Regions from separate parts of the Alloalcanivorax xenomutans genome, predicted to be linked through region 4. Evidence: predicted binding sites of a transcription regulator. Region 4 holds the regulator's gene; each other region holds the start of a gene.

Region 1 (4,815 bases), 1.7 Mb from region 4:
CAATCTGAACCCCTGCCTGGACTGCAAGATTTTCATGGTCAATAAGGCCACCCTGATGCTGAACAAGGCTCGGGAACTGGCCGGCGAGAAGGGGTTCGATTTCATCATCACCGGTGAGGTGGTGGGGCAGCGTCCCAAGAGTCAGCGCAAGGAAACCATGCCGATCATCAGCCGCGAATCCGGCGCCGATGATCGCCTGTTGCGCCCGCTCAGCGCCAAGAACCTGCCGGAGACCCTGCCGGAACGGGAAGGCTGGGTGGATCGCAGCCGATTGCACGACTTCTCCGGCCGCAACCGTAAGCCGCAAATGGCGCTGGCCAAACGTTTTGGCCTGGATGACTTCGCCCAGCCCGCCGGCGGCTGTTGCTTCCTTACCGATGAGTCCTATTCGCGCAAGCTGGCGGATCTTTGGCAGGCTCGTAACGAACGGCGTTACGAGCTGGACGACATCATGCTGCTGAAGGTGGGGCGGCATATCCGCCCGGCGCCGCACTACAAGCTGATCATCAGCCGCGAGGAAGGGGAGAACCGCTTCCTGGAAGGCTATCGATATCAGTTCACCAGCATCACCACGTCGAGCTGCCCCGGTCCGCTGGCTCTGATCGACGGCACGTTGGCGTCCGACGACGAGTTGCGCCAGGCAGCCGCCATCGTCGCCCGTTATTCCAAAGGGCGAACCGATGACGAGGTGGTGGTGGAAGTGCGCGATCCCAGCGGCGTGGCCCGTCAGTTGCCGGTCCGGCCGGCGACGCCGGATCAGGTCGCGCCGGAATGGATGGTATAACCATGAGCCATCACGAACTGGACGCTCGCCGGTTGCTGTGCCCGATGCCGGTGATCAAAACCCAGAATCAAGTGAACACACTCCGGCAAGGCGATACCCTGACGGTGATCTGTACCGACCCGGGGGCGCTCAACGACATTCCCGCCTGGTGCCGGATCAATGGACATGCGGTGCTGGAAACCCGGGAAGAGGGCCACGAGGTGAGGGTGACGCTCGAAGTTGGAGAACCCTCAATTGCACTATAATGGTGCGTTTTTTATTGAGAGTGCACGGTATTGGTGCTTTCCTGTCCGAATATACCGGCCGATTTCGGGGCGTTGCGGCCCGGATGCGCTAAAAAAGGGCTGGCACGTAATTTGCTCTCCTATTGGCATGCGGGGCCGAGTGCCCGAGAATAGCGGCTTCGAGTGGTCGGCCCGCCGATACCACTGAATGCCAGACACATACCCGTTCCAGGAGGACGTTCTACAATGTCTGAAAAGACGCTGAAGCTGATCAAAGATAACGACGTGAAGTGGGTCGATCTGCGTTTTACCGATAGCCGGGGTAAGGAGCAGCATGTCACCATCCCGAGTTCGGAAGTGGACGAAGACTTCTTCCAGGACGGCAAGATGTTCGATGGTTCTTCCATCGCTGGCTGGAAAGGTATCAACGAGTCCGACATGATCATGATGCCGGACGACAGTTCCGCGGTGATCGATCCGTTCACCGACGTTACCACCCTGAACCTGCGTTGCACCATCGTCGAGCCCTCCACCATGCAGGGCTACGAGCGCGATCCCCGCTCCGTGGCCCAGCGCGCCGAGGAATACCTGAAGTCCACCGGCATCGCCGACAGCGCCCTGTTCGGTCCGGAGCCGGAATTCTTCGTGTTTGATTCCGTACAGTGGAAGTCCGACATGTCCGGCGCCATGTACAACATCTACTCCGAAGAAGCGGCCTGGGTGTCCGCCGATGAGTTCGAGAAGAACAACATCGGTCACCGTCCGGGTGTGAAAGGCGGCTACTTCCCGGTACCGCCGGTGGATTCCCTGCACGACCTGCGCGCCGCCATGTGCGCCGCCATGGAGCAGATGGGCCTGGAAATCGAAGTGCACCACCACGAAGTGGGCACCGCCGGCCAGTGCGAAATCGGTGTTGGCGCCAACACCCTGACCGCCAAGGCCGACGAAGTTCAGATCCTGAAGTACTGCGTTCACAACGTGGCTCATGCTTATGGCAAGACCGCCACCTTCATGCCCAAGCCGCTGATCGGTGACAACGGTTCCGGTATGCACGTGCACGTGTCCCTGGCCAAGGACGGCAAGAACCTGTTTGCCGGCGACAGCTACGCGGGACTGTCCGAGGAAGCCCTGTACTTCATCGGCGGTATCATCAAGCACGCTCGCGCCATCAACGCCTTCACCAACGGTTCCACCAACTCCTACAAGCGTCTGGTGCCCGGTTTCGAAGCGCCGGTAATGCTGGCGTACTCCGCCCGCAACCGTTCCGCTTCCATCCGGATTCCGTGGGTGAACAGCCCGAAAGCCCGTCGTATCGAGGCGCGCTTCCCGGATCCGTCCGCCAACCCGTACCTGTGTTTCGCGGCGCTGCTGATGGCCGGCCTGGACGGCATCAAGAACAAGATGCACCCGGGCGACGCCATGGACAAGGATCTGTACGATCTGCCGGCCGAGGAAGCCAAGGGCATCCCGACCGTGGCTCACACCCTGACCATGGCTCTGGATTGCCTGGAAGCGGACTACGAGTTCCTGATGGCGGGCGACGTGTTCACCAAGGACATGCTGGACGGCTACATCCAGCTCAAGCGTGAAGAGATCGAACGTCTGAACATGACCCCGCACCCGGTCGAGTTCGACATGTACTACAGCTGCTAAGAATCCCAAGTTCCCGGCAGTTGCAAGGCCCCGCTCCGGCGGGGCCTTTTTTTGTGGTTCATTGCGGAATAGCGGGAATGGGTGTTCCGGGCTCTAGCAACGTTGATCGCTGACACAGAAAGGGCCACGAAGCCGCTGTGGGAGATTCTATGGTGCCCCGCAATGCTTAGAAGAGCTTTGCGGGGCAATATTCTTGTTGCTGCTTCATCAGGGCGAAGGCGGTGCGAGCGATCTTCCGGGCCAGGATCACCAAGGCTTGCGTGGTGTGCAGTCCCCGGTCCCGATAGCGCTGATAGAAGGCGCGCCAGACCGGGTGTCGAGACGCACTCATGGCGGCACAGTGCAGCAGTCGCCTGACCTCCGTATCTCCTTGTTTGGTCAGCTTACGCTTGCCGGTGAGTTTGCCGGAGTCACGGACCCGGACATCCAACCCCAGGAAGGCAACGAAGGCATCGCTATTGGTGAAGTCCCCTCTCAGGAAGGCCATGACCAAGGCGGTGGCGGTGATCTCGCCGACCCCGTCGATCGCGTCGCAGCGTTGGACCTGAGTCTGTAAGCCGGCGGCGCTCACCGCGCTCTTGAGCCGTTTCTGGATCAGAGAGTCAATCCGGTCCATTTTGGCGATCAGGGCACGCAGAGGGGCCTTGAGCTCCGGTTCTCCGCTCAGGCTCTGACGTAATGCCGTGCGGGCCTTAACCAAGGCGGCCCGGCGACGCAGCAGGCTCTGCAGCATCCGGTACGCCTTTGGGGGCGGGCTCCACGGGCGTAACTCGTCTTTCTCCTTGTGCAGATGGCGGGCCAGCAACTGGGCATCGGCCAGATCCGTCTTGGCCCGCCCTCCAACGCCTTTGCGGTAGTTGCTGAGGCGGTAACCGTCCACCACATAGACCCGATGCCCCTTGGCGTGTGCGCGCTCGGTAATGTCCATGTGATAGGTGCTGGTCGCCTCAATGGCGATATCGCAGCCCTCGGGGAGGGTGGCCAGCCATTGGCGGATGGCTTGGGGCGTATTGTCGATGGTGAGGGTTTGGTTCAGGTCCTGATGGTGGATCACCAGGTTGTCTTTCGCAGCGTCGATCCCGATCTCCGGGCGGCTTGCCGGCATTGCCATGGGGCTCCCCTGTCAGCTAGGTTAAATGGGCTTGTCGGGGCGCACCGTCACGCTGGCTTGCAGAGTATCGTCGGTCTGAGTGCGCGCTCAGCCGATGGATTCCTTATCGGCGTTTGAAGGTGCGGGGTGGGGCCATATCTCCCACAGTCTGTACCCTAGGGTCAGAAGCTTGCCTGGTCCCTCCACCCCGACAAGTCTTCTCCTTCTAAGACTTGCCGGGAAACCATACAAGCTTGCCCGCAAGCGAACTGGCTCTCGGGGCCAAAAAATTCGCTTGCAGGCAAGCTCCCACGGAGGCGCTCGAATTTATGTCCCGAAGGTCAGAAGAACTCCTGCGCTTGCCGATTACCTCGAAGCGGAGCCGGAAAGCAGGGTGTCCTTCTAACCGCCGGAGGAACCACGGCGGGATGGGTAGTGTGGGCTCCTGTTCCGAAAGGTCTCCGTGCAGACCCGCCTCCCCGATGGAGCCTCCACCACCGTTGTTCCTCTAGTGTGCCCCAGACCCTTTTCTCCCCGTTCCGGTGCGGTCAGAATCAAAGTTGTGTCTCTTGGGGGGAGGAGGACCACATGAAAACCACAACCGTTCTACTGATCACTCTGCTGGGTATCTGTGCCGCGGTCTCCGCGCGGGCCGACGATGTGCCGGAAAACCGGGGCACGACGATCTTTCGTAGTGTTGACGAGCACGGCAACGTGACATTCACCGACGCGCCGCCAGAGGGCCGCGATGCCGAGGCGGTGCGTATTGGTCCCACCAATACCGTGCCGGGGCCGCAACGGGTCCAGCCCCCGGCCGAGCCGCCGGCGGCGTCGCAGCCGGTTTTCGAGGGCTACCATCGTCTGGCGATTGTTTCCCCGCGGTCAAATGCCACCGTGCGGAATCCGGAGGGGGCGATCAGTGTGGAGGTGGCGCTGGAGCCGGCCCTGCAGGCCGGGCACCGGCTGGAGATTCTGGATAATGGCGAGCCCTTGTCCGGAACCGCGCTGCGGGATCCGGAACGGGGCAGCCATGTGCTGGTGGCGCGTGTGCTGGATCAGCAAGG
Region 2 (4,815 bases), 1.9 Mb from region 4:
GACTGCTTCCGCCTGGCCACCGTGGGAGTCGATGATGACACCCAGATCCACACTCACATGTGCTATTCCGAGTTCAACGACATCATCGAGGCGATCGCCGCCCTGGACGCGGACGTCATCACCATCGAGACCTCCCGTTCCAATATGGAGCTGCTGGATGCGTTCCGCGACTTCCAGTACCCCAACGACATCGGTCCGGGGGTGTATGACATCCACTCCCCCAACGAACCGGATGTGGCCTGGATGGTGGGCTTGATGGAAAAAGCCGCCGAGCGTTTGCCCAAGGAACGGCTGTGGGTCAACCCGGATTGCGGCCTGAAAACCCGCAAGTGGGAAGAAACCCAAGGCGCCCTGGCCAACATGGTGGCCGCCGCCAAGCAATTGCGCACGGCGTAAAAAAGGTCCATGGCGGCTTAGCGGGAGCCGTCATCCTCCATCAGGGACAGCGGAGCCGCGTTACGCCTTTGCGGGAACACCGTGAAGCAGAGTCCCGCAAAGGCGTAACGCGGCTCCGCTTCGAGGTAACCGGCAAGCACAGGCGTTCTTTCAACCACTGTGAAACCTCTGAAAAACGTCATGCAGAGGTGAGAGTGCGATTTCTCCTGTCCTGAAAGGTTCGTCGTTGTCGGAGCCCCAAACGCGGCGGTTCACTCCAAGCGGGTCTGTACGAAGGCCTTCCGGGACCCTGTTTGACAGGGACGTCAAACCGGGAGCCTACATGGACGTATTCACGGCGTTCCCGGAAGGCCTTCGTACAGACCCGTGCCCCCCCGATGAAGCCCTCACTCCACCTGCAACAACCGGTCCGGCCCCAGTTCCACCGGCGCTGGATCGCCGGGTAGCCGCCACTGGCCGGCGTGCCTTTCCGCCGGCTTGTGATCCACCTTCGGCAGATTGGTCAGATCCCCCACCGCGTCCCGATACAGATCCGTGCGGTAGCATTGCGCGGCGAAAGTGCTTGTCTCTTCGATGCGGCCCTGCCGCCATCGCTGCATCTCGCCGAGCAGAAATTCCGCGTCCGAGCGCCAGGGAAAATTGGCCTGGTAGGCGGAGAAGACATGGAAGTGATGACGCGGAAACGGCTGACCAGTGAGCCCGCCGGGCAAGCGCTGGGAAAACGGCGCGCCGATCACTTCCGCCGGCACGCCCAGCCAGGCCGGATGCGCCAGCCACTCAAGGCACTCTTGCAGACGCTCATCGGCATGGGCCGCCGCCCGATACAGGGCGCGCAGCAGAGCGCGGTGGGCATCCGGATGGGCCGCCGCCCACTCACGGGTCACCGCCAGCACTTTTTCCGGCGCGTTCTCCCAGATCTGGTAGCCGGACAGAATGCAATGTCCGGCACCGGTGAGCGCCGCCAGACTGTTCCAGGGTTCACCCACGCAGAAGCCGTCGATATGACCCAATCGCAGGTGATCCACCATTTGCGAGGGCGGCAGCACCACCAGTTTGACGTCGTGGTCCGGGTCGAGTCCGGCCACCGCCAGCCAGTGACGCAATTGATAGGCGTGACAGGAAAACGGGAACACCACCGCCAGTACCAGCGGCGCGTCACCGGCGCTGGCCCGGGCCGCCACCAGCTTGTTCAGCGCCACCGCCATGTCCTGGGGCGAGGGCCCCGGCGCCAGCGCGCACAAACCGTGGTACAGCATCGGCGACACGGTCACGCCATTACCGTTGACGCCCATGGAAAAGGCGGTGGCCAGCGGTTTCTTGATGCAACCCAGGCCGAGCGATGTGCCCAATAACATGGGCGCCAGCATCGGCGCCGCGTTCACCTGCCCCACCAGCAAGCGATCACGCAGGCTGGCCCAGCTCCATTCCGGCTGCAGTTCCACCTCCAGTCCTTCATCGGCGAAATAACCGGCTTGCTGGGCCACCACCAGCGGCAGGCTGTCGGTGAGCGGCATATAGCCAATGCGGACATGCTGAGTTTGCTTCATCGTCACCCCTGGGCTTTCAACAGATCGGCGTAATCCAACACCGAACGGGCCACCTGGATCAGAGGTTGCCCGGTGTTCATGGCCTGCCGCCGCAGCATGGTGTAGGCGTCCTGCTCATTGAGGCGGCGCCGTTGCATCAACAAGCCCTTGGCGCGCTCGATCAGCTTGCGCTCCTCCAGCGCCTCCCGGGTCTTCTCCAACTCCTCTCGAAGCGCTTGGTACTCACGGAAGCGGGCGGTGGCCACCCGCATCACGCCGCGCACCCGGGACAGGTCGGTTTCACCGGCCACATAGGCGCTGACGCCAGCGCGCAAGGCGGCGACAATCAGATCCTCGTCGTCCTGGCCACAGAACATGACGATGGGACGGGGCATGTCGCGCTGCACCAGCGCCATACTCTCCAGCGTATCGCGGTCCGGCGCGTTCATATCGACGATCACCATGTCCGGATTGCACGCCATCACTTTCTGTGACAAACCGGCGGCGCTGGTGAGGCGGCACAGAATGACGTGCCCTTCATCTTCCAGGGCCCGCTCAAGCATCGCTGCCCGCGGCGGCTGATCGTCCACCAGCATGATCTTCAATGGCATGGGCTTGTCGGCATCCATGTTGGTTGGCTTCCCCCCGGTTGTAGCAACCGCTGTGCCAAGCGGTCATGGCCCGGTTTTCATGCCGCGCACGGACGGGGGCGCGGGAAACGCACCGATCAGGTGCAAACCCGCGCCCTGATCCGCACCGTCATGACGCCGATTACGCCTGCCGCCGCTGCGGCGGCGCCGGGTCCGGACGGCTGGGCAAGGCGGTGACCTTGTTTTGCTTTTCATACAGAAACCGCAGCACCTTTTGCCGGCAGCGGTGGTAAACGGGATCGTCCGCCAACGCCAACCGGTCCCTGGGGCGTGGCAGCGCCACTGGCAGCACTTCGCCGATGGTGGCGGACGGGCCGTTGCTCATCATCACGATGCGATCGGACAACAGCACCGCCTCGTCCACATCGTGGGTGATCATGATCACGGTGGTGCCCAGTTGCGCGTGAATCGCCATCAGTGAATCCTGCAGGTGGGCGCGGGTAAGCGCGTCCAGCGCGCCGAAAGGCTCATCCATGAGCAGCACGCGCGGTTGCATGGCCAGCGCCCGGGCAATGCCCACCCGCTGCTTCATGCCGCCGGAGATCTCTTGAGGGGTCTTGTCCATGGCATGCGCCATGTGCACCAGCTCCAGGTTATAGGCCACCCAGTCTCGCATTTCCTTTTTGCTTTTCTGTTTTCGGAACACCTGGCGCACCGCCAGTTCCACGTTCTCAAAGGCGGTGAGCCAGGGCAGCAGCGAGTGATTCTGGAACACTACCGCCCGTTCCGGGCCAGGCTCGGTGACTTCCCGCCGCTCCAGAATCACGCCGCCATCGGTGGCGCGCAGCAAGCCGGCGACAATGTTCAACACGGTGGATTTGCCGCAACCAGAGTGACCGATCAGCGACACGAATTCACCGGCGGCGATTTTCAGGTTCACCCCCTTCAAGGCTTCGAAACGCCCGGTGGGTGTATCAAAGGTCATGCCTACGTTGGATAGTTCCAATAACGCTGTCATAAATCCCCCTAGCGCTGCGCGGCGCTCTTGTCCCATACCAGAAACCGTTGCAGCGCCAGCATCAACCGGTCCAACAGAAAACCGATCAACCCGATCACCAGCACCGCCACCATGATGCGGCCCAGTGACTGGGAGCTGCCGTTCTGGAATTCATCCCAGACGAACTTTCCGAGGCCCGGATTCTGCGCCAGCATTTCCGCGGCGATCAGCACCATCCAGGCGATTCCCAGACTCAATCGCAGGCCGGTGAACATCATCGGCAGCGCCGAGGGCAACACAATGCGGCGCACATGCTCGAAAGCATTAAGACGCAACACCCGCGACACATTGGTCAGATCGCTGCTCACCGAGGTCACGCCAACCGCGGTGTTCAGCAAGGTGGGCCATAAACAACACAGCGTGACGGTGAACATGGAAGTGAGAAACGACTTGGCCAGCCAGGGATCACTGCTGGTGTACACGGCACTGACCACCATGGTCACCAGCGGCAGCCAGGCCAGCGGCGATACCGGTTTGAAAATCTGGATCAGCGGATTCACCGACGCGTGCACGCCGGCGCTCAGGCCGACCACGATGCCCAGCGGTATGGCCAGCGCCGAGGCCAGCAGAAAGCCGCTCATCACGGTAATCAGACTGGTTCCGACCTGATCGAAGAAGGTGGGCGCACCGGTATAGTCCCGGCGCACCGGTTGCCAGTCCGGTTGCTGCGCCAGGCGCGTCTCGATGTATTTTTCCTGACGCTCATGGAAGGCCGCTTCCCGCTGCCGCCCTTGACGATGCTCCTGGTAGAGCGCCTGGGCTTGCTCCCATACGGTGGCGGGGCCGGGAAACTGCCCCAGCGATGTTTGAATGTTCTGCGCCGCCCAATGCCATAACAGCAGGAACAGCGCTATACCCAGAAGCGGCCATACCAGTTGCCGCAACACGGCCTGTTGTTGTGCCGGCCCGGCCTTGCCGCGCATCAGATCAAGATAAGGCGCCAGCCAGCCCGGTAGCGTCATCGTCGCCATGGTTCCTCCTCGCCGCTCAAAGGCGGTCGCCGTCCTTCAAACCGATGGGAAATTGTTTCAGATAGGCGTTCGGGTACCGGCCGTCATAGGTGATGCCGTCGATGAACTCGCTTTGCGGCGGCTTGAAGCCGTCTTCGCTGTCGAAGTCGGGAAAATCGGAAGTGCTCATCTTGCCTTCATCGATCAGAGCCTTGGCGGCAGCGGCATAGACATCGGGCCGATACACTTCCTTCGCCGTTTGCAGATACCAACTGTCCGGTTTGCTTTCGCTGATT
Region 3 (4,815 bases), 1.8 Mb from region 4:
CCAACCAGGGCCCGGGCATGGCGGGTGGCATTGATGTCACTGTCATCCCACATGATGTGGCGGTGACCACGAATCAGGCCGTTGCGCGACGGTTCCGCCTTGGCCAGCAGCGCCACCAACTCACCGGCACCGTCACCGGGCACCCGGGCAAGCGCGCGGGTCACGGCATCGGCGTCCAGGGCATCGGCCATCACGTCATGGCCGATACGGAATTCCGCGTCCCACCCCGGCGCGTTACCGAGCACCAGGATTTCGTTGCGCATCAATTCAATCCCGGCGGAAGTACTGGCGCGGCCGGAGTACAGGCCGAACTCGTGACAAACGGCGGCGTCCCGCAGTTGCGCCGGCTCGATCTCCCCCAATGCAAGCGCCACGCCAAGCGCCGAAGCGCCGCGCGAATACGCCATCGACTCATAGGTGTCGGTAGTGGCGACGGCGGCGCCCCGCCGGGCCGCCTCGTCACAGCGGGCGGAGGTCAACAACGGGCATTTGATCTGCACGAAATGCACGTCCTCGTCGCGCTCGATGCCGGCACGGGCCATGGCCTCGCGTACCGCTTGCGCGGTGGCATCGATCTGCGCCCGCCGGCCGATCTGCTCCGGCAAAAAGGCCGGCGTGAACGCGACGCCCGCCGCCAGCCCCGGCGACGTAGAGAGCGCGGGCTCGTCCATCACCTCGAACACCAGGATATGCGGTGACAATCCCCCTTCGGTGCCACCGGACATGACCAATGCAATGCGTTCCGCCACCGCTTCGTCGCTCAGACCCAGAACCTCGGAGAAAAGCCGGGTCAGCGCCAGGGTGGACAGCGCGCGAGTGAAGTCGTTGACGCAACCGTTGCCTTCGGTCTTGCCGAGAATCGCGATCACCTTTTCCGCGTTGATCCCGCCTTCGTCCAGCGCCCGTCGCAGAGGGGAAACATCGTCAGGAGCGGCAGTGGCGAAACGGTGAACGCGGGTTTTCATGACGGGTAATCTCCGGTGGGCCTCGAAACGGGAGCACGATAAGATTTATCCAGCGAATCAAACCAGCGCTATTTTTTCATCATTGCGATGCCGTTACGGCATCACCCAATCGGAGAGCCCGTTCATGTATAACCTGCGTCTGCTCCGTTACGTTGACGCTGTTGCCCGCAGCGGCTCCATTCGCAAAGCCGCGGAACAACTCAACGTGGTGTCCTCGGCGGTCAATCGCCGCATCCTGGATATCGAAGACGAAATCGGCACGGCGTTATTCGAACGGCGACCGCGCGGCGTGCGGCTCACCGCCGCCGGCGAACTCTTCGTCGCCTATGCCCGCAAGCAGATCGCCGACTCGGAACGCATGCTCTCGGAGATCGAGGACTTGCGAAGTGTCCGGCGCGGGGAAGTCCGCATTGCCGCCATCGAGGGCATGGCCGCCGAGTTCCTGCCCAGGACCATAGAGGCCTTTCAGCAGCGCCACCCCAAGATCCGTTTTCGCGTCTACATCTGCGGGCGTGGCGACATCCATACCCGGCTGAAAGAGTTCGAGGCGGACATCGGTCTGGTATTCAATCCACCGGCCGATGCCGAAATCCGGCCGCTTCTCGAAGTGGAGCAACGGCTCTGCGCGTTCGTGGCACCGGATCATCCGCTGGCGGCACGAGCGTCGGTTCGTCTGTCCGACTGTATCGCCTACCCTCTGGCGGTGCCGGACACCTCACTGGGCGGGCGTGCTCTGCTGGATGAATTTCTGGCCCGCCGCTCGCTACGGCTGGAACCGGCGCTGGAATCCAACTCCTTCGAGATGATGCGTAACTTCGCCATCAAAAGCGGCGGCGTGTGCTTTCAAATACAAAGCGGCATGCCACCGGCTCATCTGCCCGGCGGCATGCATGCTCTGCCACTGTCCGATCGGGGCCTGCGGCGCGGCCGCCTGACCTTGTGCATGGAGCATTCCCGCTCGCTGCCAGTAGCCACCGCGCGCTTCGCCGAATATTTGAAGCAACGTCTGCGGGAGGAAACCTCCTGATACCTGCCCCTTTCTGGGGCCTGCGCCCCAGAACAGCGCACGGACCGCCCGGATAATCCCCGCCCCGGCACCGGCGAATAGGCGATATTTCCCTATATATAGCGCACGGTTCCAGGTTGGCACCGCCTTTGCACTGACTCGCATACCTACTGGTATACAACGAGGTATGCGAACGTGCTTGGCTGGACTCTGGAACAATGGCGTGACGCCTATCAGACGGGAGACTACACGCCGGTCTCGGCAATGAAGGCGCTGTACACGACTCTGCGTGACAGTGAGCGGAGTCTGTGGATTCACCTGCTGGACGAGTCCGCTCTGGTGGCCCGGGCCAAACAACTGAGCGATCCATCCCTGCCTCTTTACGGCGTTCCTTTCGCGGTGAAAGACAACATTGACGTGGCCGGTCTGCCGACCACCGCCGCCTGCCCCGCTTTCACTTATACCGCTGACCACACCGCCCCGGTGGTACAGGCGTTGCTGGATGCCGGCGCCATTCTGGTCGGTAAAACCAATCTGGATCAGCTGGCCACCGGGCTGGTCGGGGTGCGCTCACCCTACGGCGCGGTACCCAATCCGTTCAATCCGGACTACATCACCGGCGGCTCCAGCTCCGGCTCCGCCGCCGTGGTTTCCCAGGGGTTGGTGCCGTTCGCGCTGGGCACCGACACCGCCGGTTCCGGTCGTGTGCCCGCCGGTTTCACCAACACCGTCGGCCTGAAACCCACCAAGGGCAGCATGAGCACTCGCGGCGTGGTACCGGCTTGCCGGACTCTGGATTGCGTGAGTGTATTCGCCCTGTCAGTGGCGGATGCGGAAACCGTTTACGACCTGTATCGCGGCTACGATGCCGAGGACGGCTACAGCCGCCCGGACCCGGCGGCACGCCCCAAGGCCCTGCCGGCGAGACCGCGACTGGGTATTCCCGATCAGTTGCCCTGGTTTGACGACACTCAGGCGGAGCAGGCCTGGAAACAGCAGCTCAGCGCCATGGCCGACATCGCCGAATTAGTGCCACTGGACCTGCAGGCGCTGCACGACACCGCCGCCCTGCTCTATCAGGGCCCCTGGGTAGCCGAGCGTTACTCCGTGGCGGAACCCTTGATGCAGAATCAGGACGCGCTGCTGCCGGTGATCCGCGATGTCATCGGCGTGGCCGAGGGCATGAGCGCGGTCGATGCTTTCCGAGCGCAATACAAACTGGCGGATCTGAAACGCCAGGCCGATGCGCTGCTGTCCCAGGTGGATGCGCTGCTGGTGCCGACCTCACCGGGCATCTATCGCATCGACGCGGTCAACGCCGATCCGATCCGTCTCAACAGCCAACTCGGCGTTTGGACCAACTTCGTCAATCTGCTCGACCAATGCGCCCTGGCCCTGCCCGGCGGCTTCCGCGAGGACGGGTTGCCCTGTGGTATCACGCTGATCGGCCCGGCCTGGCACGACGCCGCCCTGGCCGAATTCGGGCGGCGCTGGCAACGGCATCAGCCCTGGCAGGCCGGAGCCGTGGGCGGCGATCTGCCGCGAGTCACCCCCGCGCAAGCCAGCAAAGACGACGCCGATCACATCACCATCGCTGTGGTGGGCGCCCACCTCAGCGGCATGCCTCTGAATGGCCAACTTACCGAACGCGGCGGCGTCTTGCTGGAAGCCACCGAAACCGCGCCCTGTTACCGCCTTTATGCCTTGGCCAATACCACACCGCCAAAACCCGGCCTGATCAAGAGCGATGACGGCGCCGCCATTCAGATCGAACTGTGGCAATTGCCGGTCAGCGAGTTCGGCAGCTTTGTCGGGCTGATCCCGCCACCGCTGGGGATCGGCTCACTGGAAACCGCCGATGGCCGTCTGGTGAAAGGGTTCATCTGCGAAGGCTGGGCCATCGACGACGCCACCGACATCACCGCATTGGGGGGCTGGCGGGCCTACATCGCCCAACGGCAAAACACGGCAAACTAAAACGGGATCGGAATGATGTTGAAGACAATCGGATTGAAAAAAGTGCTCATCGCCAATCGGGGGGAAATCGCGGTCCGCATCTGCCGCACCCTGAAACAAATGGGCATCGCCTCCGTGGCGGTATACTCCGACGCCGACCGCAACAGTCAGCACGTCAGCGCCGCCGATGAAGCGGTGGCCCTGGGCGGCCAGACCGCCGCCGAAAGCTATTTGCGTACCGACGCCATTCTGAAGGCAGCCCGGGAAACCGGCGCCGACGGCATCATTCCCGGTTACGGTTTTCTTTCCGAGAACGCCGACTTCGCCGAAGCCTGTGACGCCGAGGGCATCGCCTTCATCGGGCCGACGCCAACGCAGTTGCGCCAATTCGGGCTCAAGCACGAAGCCCGCGCCCTGGCCGAAGCCGCCGGCGTGCCACTGGCACCGGGTACCGGACTGCTGCAGGATCTGGATGAAGCCCGGCAAGCCGCCTTGGAAATCGGCTATCCAGTGATGCTGAAAAGCACCGCCGGCGGCGGCGGCATCGGCCTGACCCGCTGCAATAGCGAAGAGGAGCTGGTGGCGGCGTTTGAATCCGTGCGCCGGCTTGGCGAAAGTTTCTTCTCCGACAGCGGCGTGTTCCTGGAGCGGTTCGTGGCCCGGGCCCGCCATATCGAAGTACAGATTTTCGGTGACGGCGACGGGACCGTTCTGGCGTTGGGGGAGCGGGAGTGTTCGCTGCAACGCCGCAACCAGAAGGTGGTCGAGGAAACCCCGGCTCCGAATCTGCCCGAGGCCACCCGAGAACAGTTGCGCGAAAGCGCGCGCCGCCTTGGTGAGTCGGTCAACTACCGCTCCGCCGGCACCGTCGAGTACGTGTACGACGAC
Region 4 (4,815 bases):
TCGTGGTGGTCAATGCGCTGACCAGCAAAGTGGTGATCCTGGTGAACCTGTTCCTGAAAGGGAACCTCCTGCACGATCGCGTCAGCCGCAGTTATGTCATCAACTGGGCGCGCAGTCAGAGGGAGCAGAAAGACGGGCAGTAGACCGGACCACGGAGCCGCTGTGGGAGCCAGCCTGCTGGCGAATCCCGGCCCTGCGGCATGGTTGCATTCGCTTGCAGCGGCCCGCCGCCCGGACAAGCTCCCACAGCGGCCTTGTAGCGAGCCCTGCCAGAACAGGGCCGTGTGTCAGCCCATTATTCCTCTTCGTCGAAGCGGCGGGCGAACAGGTCGGTGAGTTCCTCCATGGCTGGCTGCTCGTCGTCTCCGTCCACTCGTACTCTGAGGCTGGTGCCCTTGGCGGCGCCGAGCGTAAGCAGGCCCATGATGCTCTTGGCGTCGACCTGACGCTCGTTGTGAAGCACTTGTATGGTGCAGCTGTAACGCGATGCCACGCTCACCACTTTGGCGGCGGCGCGGGCATGCAATCCCAGTTTGTTGATGATGGTGAGTTCCCTCTCGATCATCCCTCCAGCTCCCGATGCCGCACATGCAAGGGGATGGCTTTATTGCGCAGGCGCTGGGCCAACTGCTCGGCCAGATACACGGAGCGATGGCGGCCACCGGTGCAGCCGATGGCAACGGTAACGTAACTGCGGTCGTTGGCGGCGTAGCTGGGTAGCCAGCGCACCAGAAACTGAAAAATATCGTCGATCAAATCTTCGGTTTCCTGATGAGATTGCAGGAAGGCCGCCACCTTGTCGTCGCGACCGGTCAGGGCCCGCAGATCACCGTGCCAGTGGGGATTGGGCAGCATGCGCACGTCGTAGACAAGATCGGCGTCGTTGGGCAGGCCGTTCTTGAACCCGAACGATTGGATCAGCAGCGACAGTTTGACGTTGCGGCCGGCGACCCGCTGGCGGATCTGATTGCGCAGGGAGTGGACATCCAGAGTGCTGGTGTCGATCACCAGATCCGCGCGCATGCGGATGTCGGAGAGCAGCTCGGCTTCATAGGCAATGGCATCGGCCAGGGTGCGATCATCGCCGCTGAGTGGGTGGGGGCGCCGGGTGGCGCTGAAGCGTTTGAGCAGGGTGCCGTGATCGGCGTCGAGAAAGATGATTTCCGTTTCCACCTGCAACTTGCGCAGTTCCGCCAGGGTGGAGGGAAAGGCCAGCAATTGCCTTGGCAGGTTACGGGCATCGATGCCCACCGCCACCCGCTCGAGCACGCGGTCCTCGTCATCCAACTGTCCGGCCAGTTGTGGCAGCAGGCCCAGAGGCAGGTTGTCCACGCAGTAATAACCGTGGTCTTCCAGTGCTTGCAGAGCCGTGGTCTTACCGGAGCCGGACCGGCCGCTGAGAATGGTCAGTTTCATGGCGATTGACGCTTTCTTCCCCCAAAAGACGCCCGGGCCGGGGAGAACCGGCCGCATGGGCCCTGTCGCAGCTTATGAAGCCAGACGCAATTCGGCCTCTGACTCCACGGCGGTAATATAGAGTTGATGATCGTCCGTGGCCTGGCGCAGCTCACGCCGGTAATCCTCGTCGTTGAACAGGTTGGCCAGGTGACTCAGGGTCTTGAGGTGCTGTTCGGGGTTCTGTTCGGGCACCAGCAGAACGAACACCAGATCCACCGGACGGCCATCCACGGCATCGAAGTCCACCGGTTCGGCCAGTTTCAGCAGCAGGCCCACCGCTTGCTCGCAGCGTCCGAGTCGGCAGTGGGGGATGGCGATGCCTTCACCGATACCGGTGGAGCCCAGGCGCTCCCGGGCCACCAGTGCATCGAACACTTCCTGGGCGCCGAGGTCGCCGCAACTGGCCGCGGCCAGCTCGGCAACCTGATCCAGAAGGCGTTTTTTGCTACCCACCTCGATACCGTTATGGGTGCGGTCCTCGGTGAGAAGTTCTCGTACTCGCATAGATCCGCTTAGTGACCGTGCTTGCGGCTCACGGTCTTCTCCTTGTGTTTGAGAATCTGACGATCCAGCTTACTGGTCAGGGCATCAATAGCCGCGTACATGTCACCGGCCTCGGCGGTGGCGAAGACTTCGCCGCCGGAAATGTGGATGGTGGATTCCGCTTTGTGGGTGTTCGGCTCCGGGGACAGGATTACCTGAATGCTGGTGATCTGGTCGAAATGCCGTTCCAGCTTGGAAAACTTGTCGTCCACATAATCACGAAGGGCTTCGGTGATATCCAGGTGATGGCCACTGATGTTGATTTGCATAGCTGGCTCCTTTGCCTCGTTATTTAACCCCGGCCGCTGGCCCGGGTTATAAGCCGTTTCCCGCGTCGTCAAACCAGGCGTTTGCGAGCGCTGGAAGACGGGATTCGCATCGCCTCTCGATACTTGGCGACGGTCCGGCGCGCCACCTTGATCCCTTGCTCATTGAGCAAACTGGCCAGCTTATTGTCGCTGAGCGGCTTGCGAGGGTTCTCGGCGGCGACCAGCTTCTTAATGATGGCACGAATGGCGGTGGAAGAACATTCACCGCCGCCTTCCGTGTCCACGTGACTGGAAAAGAAATATTTCAGTTCGAACACCCCGCGGGGCGTGAGCATGAACTTTTGATTGGTGACCCGGCTGATGGTGGATTCGTGCATCTCCACCGCCTCGGCGATATCCGCCAGCACCAGCGGTTTCATGGCTTCCTCGCCATAGTGGAAGAAGTCCTGCTGCACCTCGACGATGCGCCGGGCCACCTTCAGCAGGGTGTCATTACGGCTTTGCAGGCTTTTCAGGAACCAGCGCGCTTCCTGCATGCAGTTGCGCAGGTACTGGCCGTCCTCGCCCTCGGTGCGGCGGGCCAGCCGGGCGTACTGGGCGTTCAGGTTGACCTTGGGCAGGACTTCCTCGTTCAGTTCCACCCGCCAGCCGCCGCGGAAGGGGCGTACCACCACGTCGGGAACCGCGTACTCCGCCACCTCGCCGCCGATTTGTTCGCCCGGGGCTGGATCCAAGGTGCGCAACAACGCCAGAGCGTCGAGGAGATCGCTTTCCGTCACCCCCATGGCGCGGCGTAGTCCGGCATAGTCGTGCTTTTCCAGTAGCGCGAGATGTTCCAGCAGGGCGGTCGCGGTGGCCAGGTGTGGAGTGTCTGCGGGTTGTTGGCGCAATTGCACGCCCAGGCATTCGGCCAGGTCGCGGCTGGCCACGCCGATCGGGTCGAACTGCTGCAGCCGATGCAGGACCGCCACCACTTCGTCTTCCTCCACCGGATCATCGGCATCGGATATTTGCCGCTCGGCGGTGTCGATCACATCATCCAGGGGTAGGGACAGGTAGCCACGGTGGTCGAGGGCGTCGATGAGGATGCCGGCGATGACACGGTCCCGATCACTCATTGGGCTGAGGTTGAGTTGCCAGAGCAGATGATCCTGGAGGGTGACCGGAGCGACGTGGCGCTGTTGCCAGGCATCGGCGTCATCGTCCTCGCCGTTGCCCGAGCCGGAACCGGACTGGCCCACATAGAGGTCATCCCATTCACTGTCGCTCTCCACCGGCCCTTCCACCAGGTCGTCCAGGGCCTCGTCGCGTTCGAGGTCCATTTCCTCCGCTTCCCAATCGTCATCGGCGGGGGTGTCGTCCTCGGTGTAGGCTTCGCTCCCTTCTTCGAGTTCCAACAGGGGGTTGGTTTCCACCGCCTGCTGGATTTCCTGGCGCAGGTCCAGCGTCGACAGTTGCAGCAAGCGAATCGCCTGCTGCAACTGCGGCGTCATGGTGAGCTGCTGGCCGATCTGGAGTTGTAGACTCGGTTTCATACTGCCTTGGTGGTCTGGTGAATCGCCAAGGCGGCAGAATAGCAGCGTCTTTCAACGCTTCGCAATTTATTTAAGCAATATGTATGCCAATGTTGAAATTACAATTGAAAAAGAGTAAGGGCTCCGTTGACCGCGATTTCCAAGGGGCTACAGCCGGAAGTCGGCGCCCAGATAAACGTCGCGGACCTGCTGATTGCCAAGGATGGTCTGGGAATCGCCCTCGGCGATAATGTGGCCGGCGCTGCAGATATAGGCGGTATCGCAAATGTCCAGCGTTTCACGCACGTTGTGGTCGGTGATCAGCACGCCGATGCCGCGATCCTTGAGATGGCGAATGATGCCTTTGATGTCATTCACCGAGATCGGGTCCACCCCGGCGAACGGTTCATCGAGCAAAATGAACGCGGGGTCCGTGGCCAGGCCGCGGGCGATCTCCGCCCGCCGCCGTTCGCCGCCGGACAGGCTCATGCCCATGCTGTCGCGGATATGGGTGATGTGAAATTCCTCGAGCAGGTTGTTCAACTCCTGCTCACGCTCGGCTTTGCTCAGTTCCTTGCGGGTTTCGAGGATCGCCATGATGTTCTGTTCCACGGTCAGGCGGCGGAAGATGCTCGCCTCCTGAGGCAGATAGCCGATACCGCGCTTGGCGCGCCCGTGCATGGGCAGGTGGGTGATGTCCTCGCCGTTGATCTCGATGCGCCCCGCGTCCGCTTCCACCAACCCGACGATCATGTAAAAGCAGGTGGTCTTGCCGGCGCCGTTGGGGCCCAGCAGGCCGACGATCTGGCCCGCTTCCACTTCCAGGGAGACGTCCTCGATGACGCGGCGCCCCTTATAGCTTTTGGCCAGTTGGCGGGCATTCAGTTTCGCCATGGTCAGGGGGTCTCCGCATCATTGGGGGTGCTGTTGTCCGGCGCGGTGGCCGGCGTGCTGTTAGCGGGCGACTGGGTCGAGCTGCCGTCCTCGCCTGGGTTGCCTTCGCCGTTTTGCGACTCCTCGCCGCCGCTGTC

What was found. Region 4 encodes sigma-54, which starts transcription at its own class of promoters, with help from an activator protein. Its sites were predicted from a motif close to TGGCACNNNNNTTGCTNT; they were not measured.
Region 1: glnA (glutamate--ammonia ligase) is a predicted target of sigma-54. The motif match lies at 1,130-1,147, and genes of this name have one in related genera.
Region 2: RYH70_RS07345 (ANTAR domain-containing response regulator) is a predicted target of sigma-54. The motif match lies at 2,574-2,591, and genes of this name have one in related genera.
Region 3: atzF (allophanate hydrolase) is a predicted target of sigma-54. The motif match lies at 2,110-2,127, and genes of this name have one in related genera.

The regions. Positions count from the first base shown of each region.
Region 1 covers NZ_CP136538.1:604,953-609,767, forward strand. The annotation lists gene RYH70_RS02950 (tRNA (5-methylaminomethyl-2-thiouridylate)-methyltransferase) at 1-784, shown strand, start outside; gene RYH70_RS02955 (sulfurtransferase TusA family protein) at 787-1,029, shown strand; gene glnA (glutamate--ammonia ligase) at 1,255-2,661, shown strand; gene RYH70_RS02965 (transposase) at 2,828-3,772, opposite strand; gene RYH70_RS02970 (DUF4124 domain-containing protein) at 4,340-4,815, shown strand, end outside.
Region 2 covers NZ_CP136538.1:1,557,110-1,561,924, reverse strand. The annotation lists gene metE (5-methyltetrahydropteroyltriglutamate--homocysteine S-methyltransferase) at 1-396, shown strand, start outside; gene RYH70_RS07350 (CmpA/NrtA family ABC transporter substrate-binding protein) at 783-1,943, opposite strand; gene RYH70_RS07345 (ANTAR domain-containing response regulator) at 1,946-2,551, opposite strand; gene RYH70_RS07340 (ABC transporter ATP-binding protein) at 2,694-3,530, opposite strand; gene RYH70_RS07335 (ABC transporter permease) at 3,539-4,540, opposite strand; gene RYH70_RS07330 (CmpA/NrtA family ABC transporter substrate-binding protein) at 4,557-4,815, opposite strand, start outside.
Region 3 covers NZ_CP136538.1:760,452-765,266, reverse strand. The annotation lists gene atzD (cyanuric acid amidohydrolase) at 1-965, opposite strand, end outside; gene RYH70_RS03630 (LysR family transcriptional regulator) at 1,090-1,992, shown strand; gene atzF (allophanate hydrolase) at 2,167-3,948, shown strand; gene uca (urea carboxylase) at 3,964-4,815, shown strand, end outside.
Region 4 covers NZ_CP136538.1:3,466,361-3,471,175, reverse strand. The annotation lists gene RYH70_RS15915 (RDD family protein) at 1-143, shown strand, start outside; gene RYH70_RS15910 (HPr family phosphocarrier protein) at 296-565, opposite strand; gene rapZ (RNase adapter RapZ) at 562-1,416, opposite strand; gene ptsN (PTS IIA-like nitrogen regulatory protein PtsN) at 1,489-1,962, opposite strand; gene hpf (ribosome hibernation-promoting factor, HPF/YfiA family) at 1,971-2,270, opposite strand; gene RYH70_RS15890 (RNA polymerase factor sigma-54) at 2,339-3,805, opposite strand; gene lptB (LPS export ABC transporter ATP-binding protein) at 3,953-4,678, opposite strand; gene lptA (lipopolysaccharide transport periplasmic protein LptA) at 4,681-4,815, opposite strand, start outside.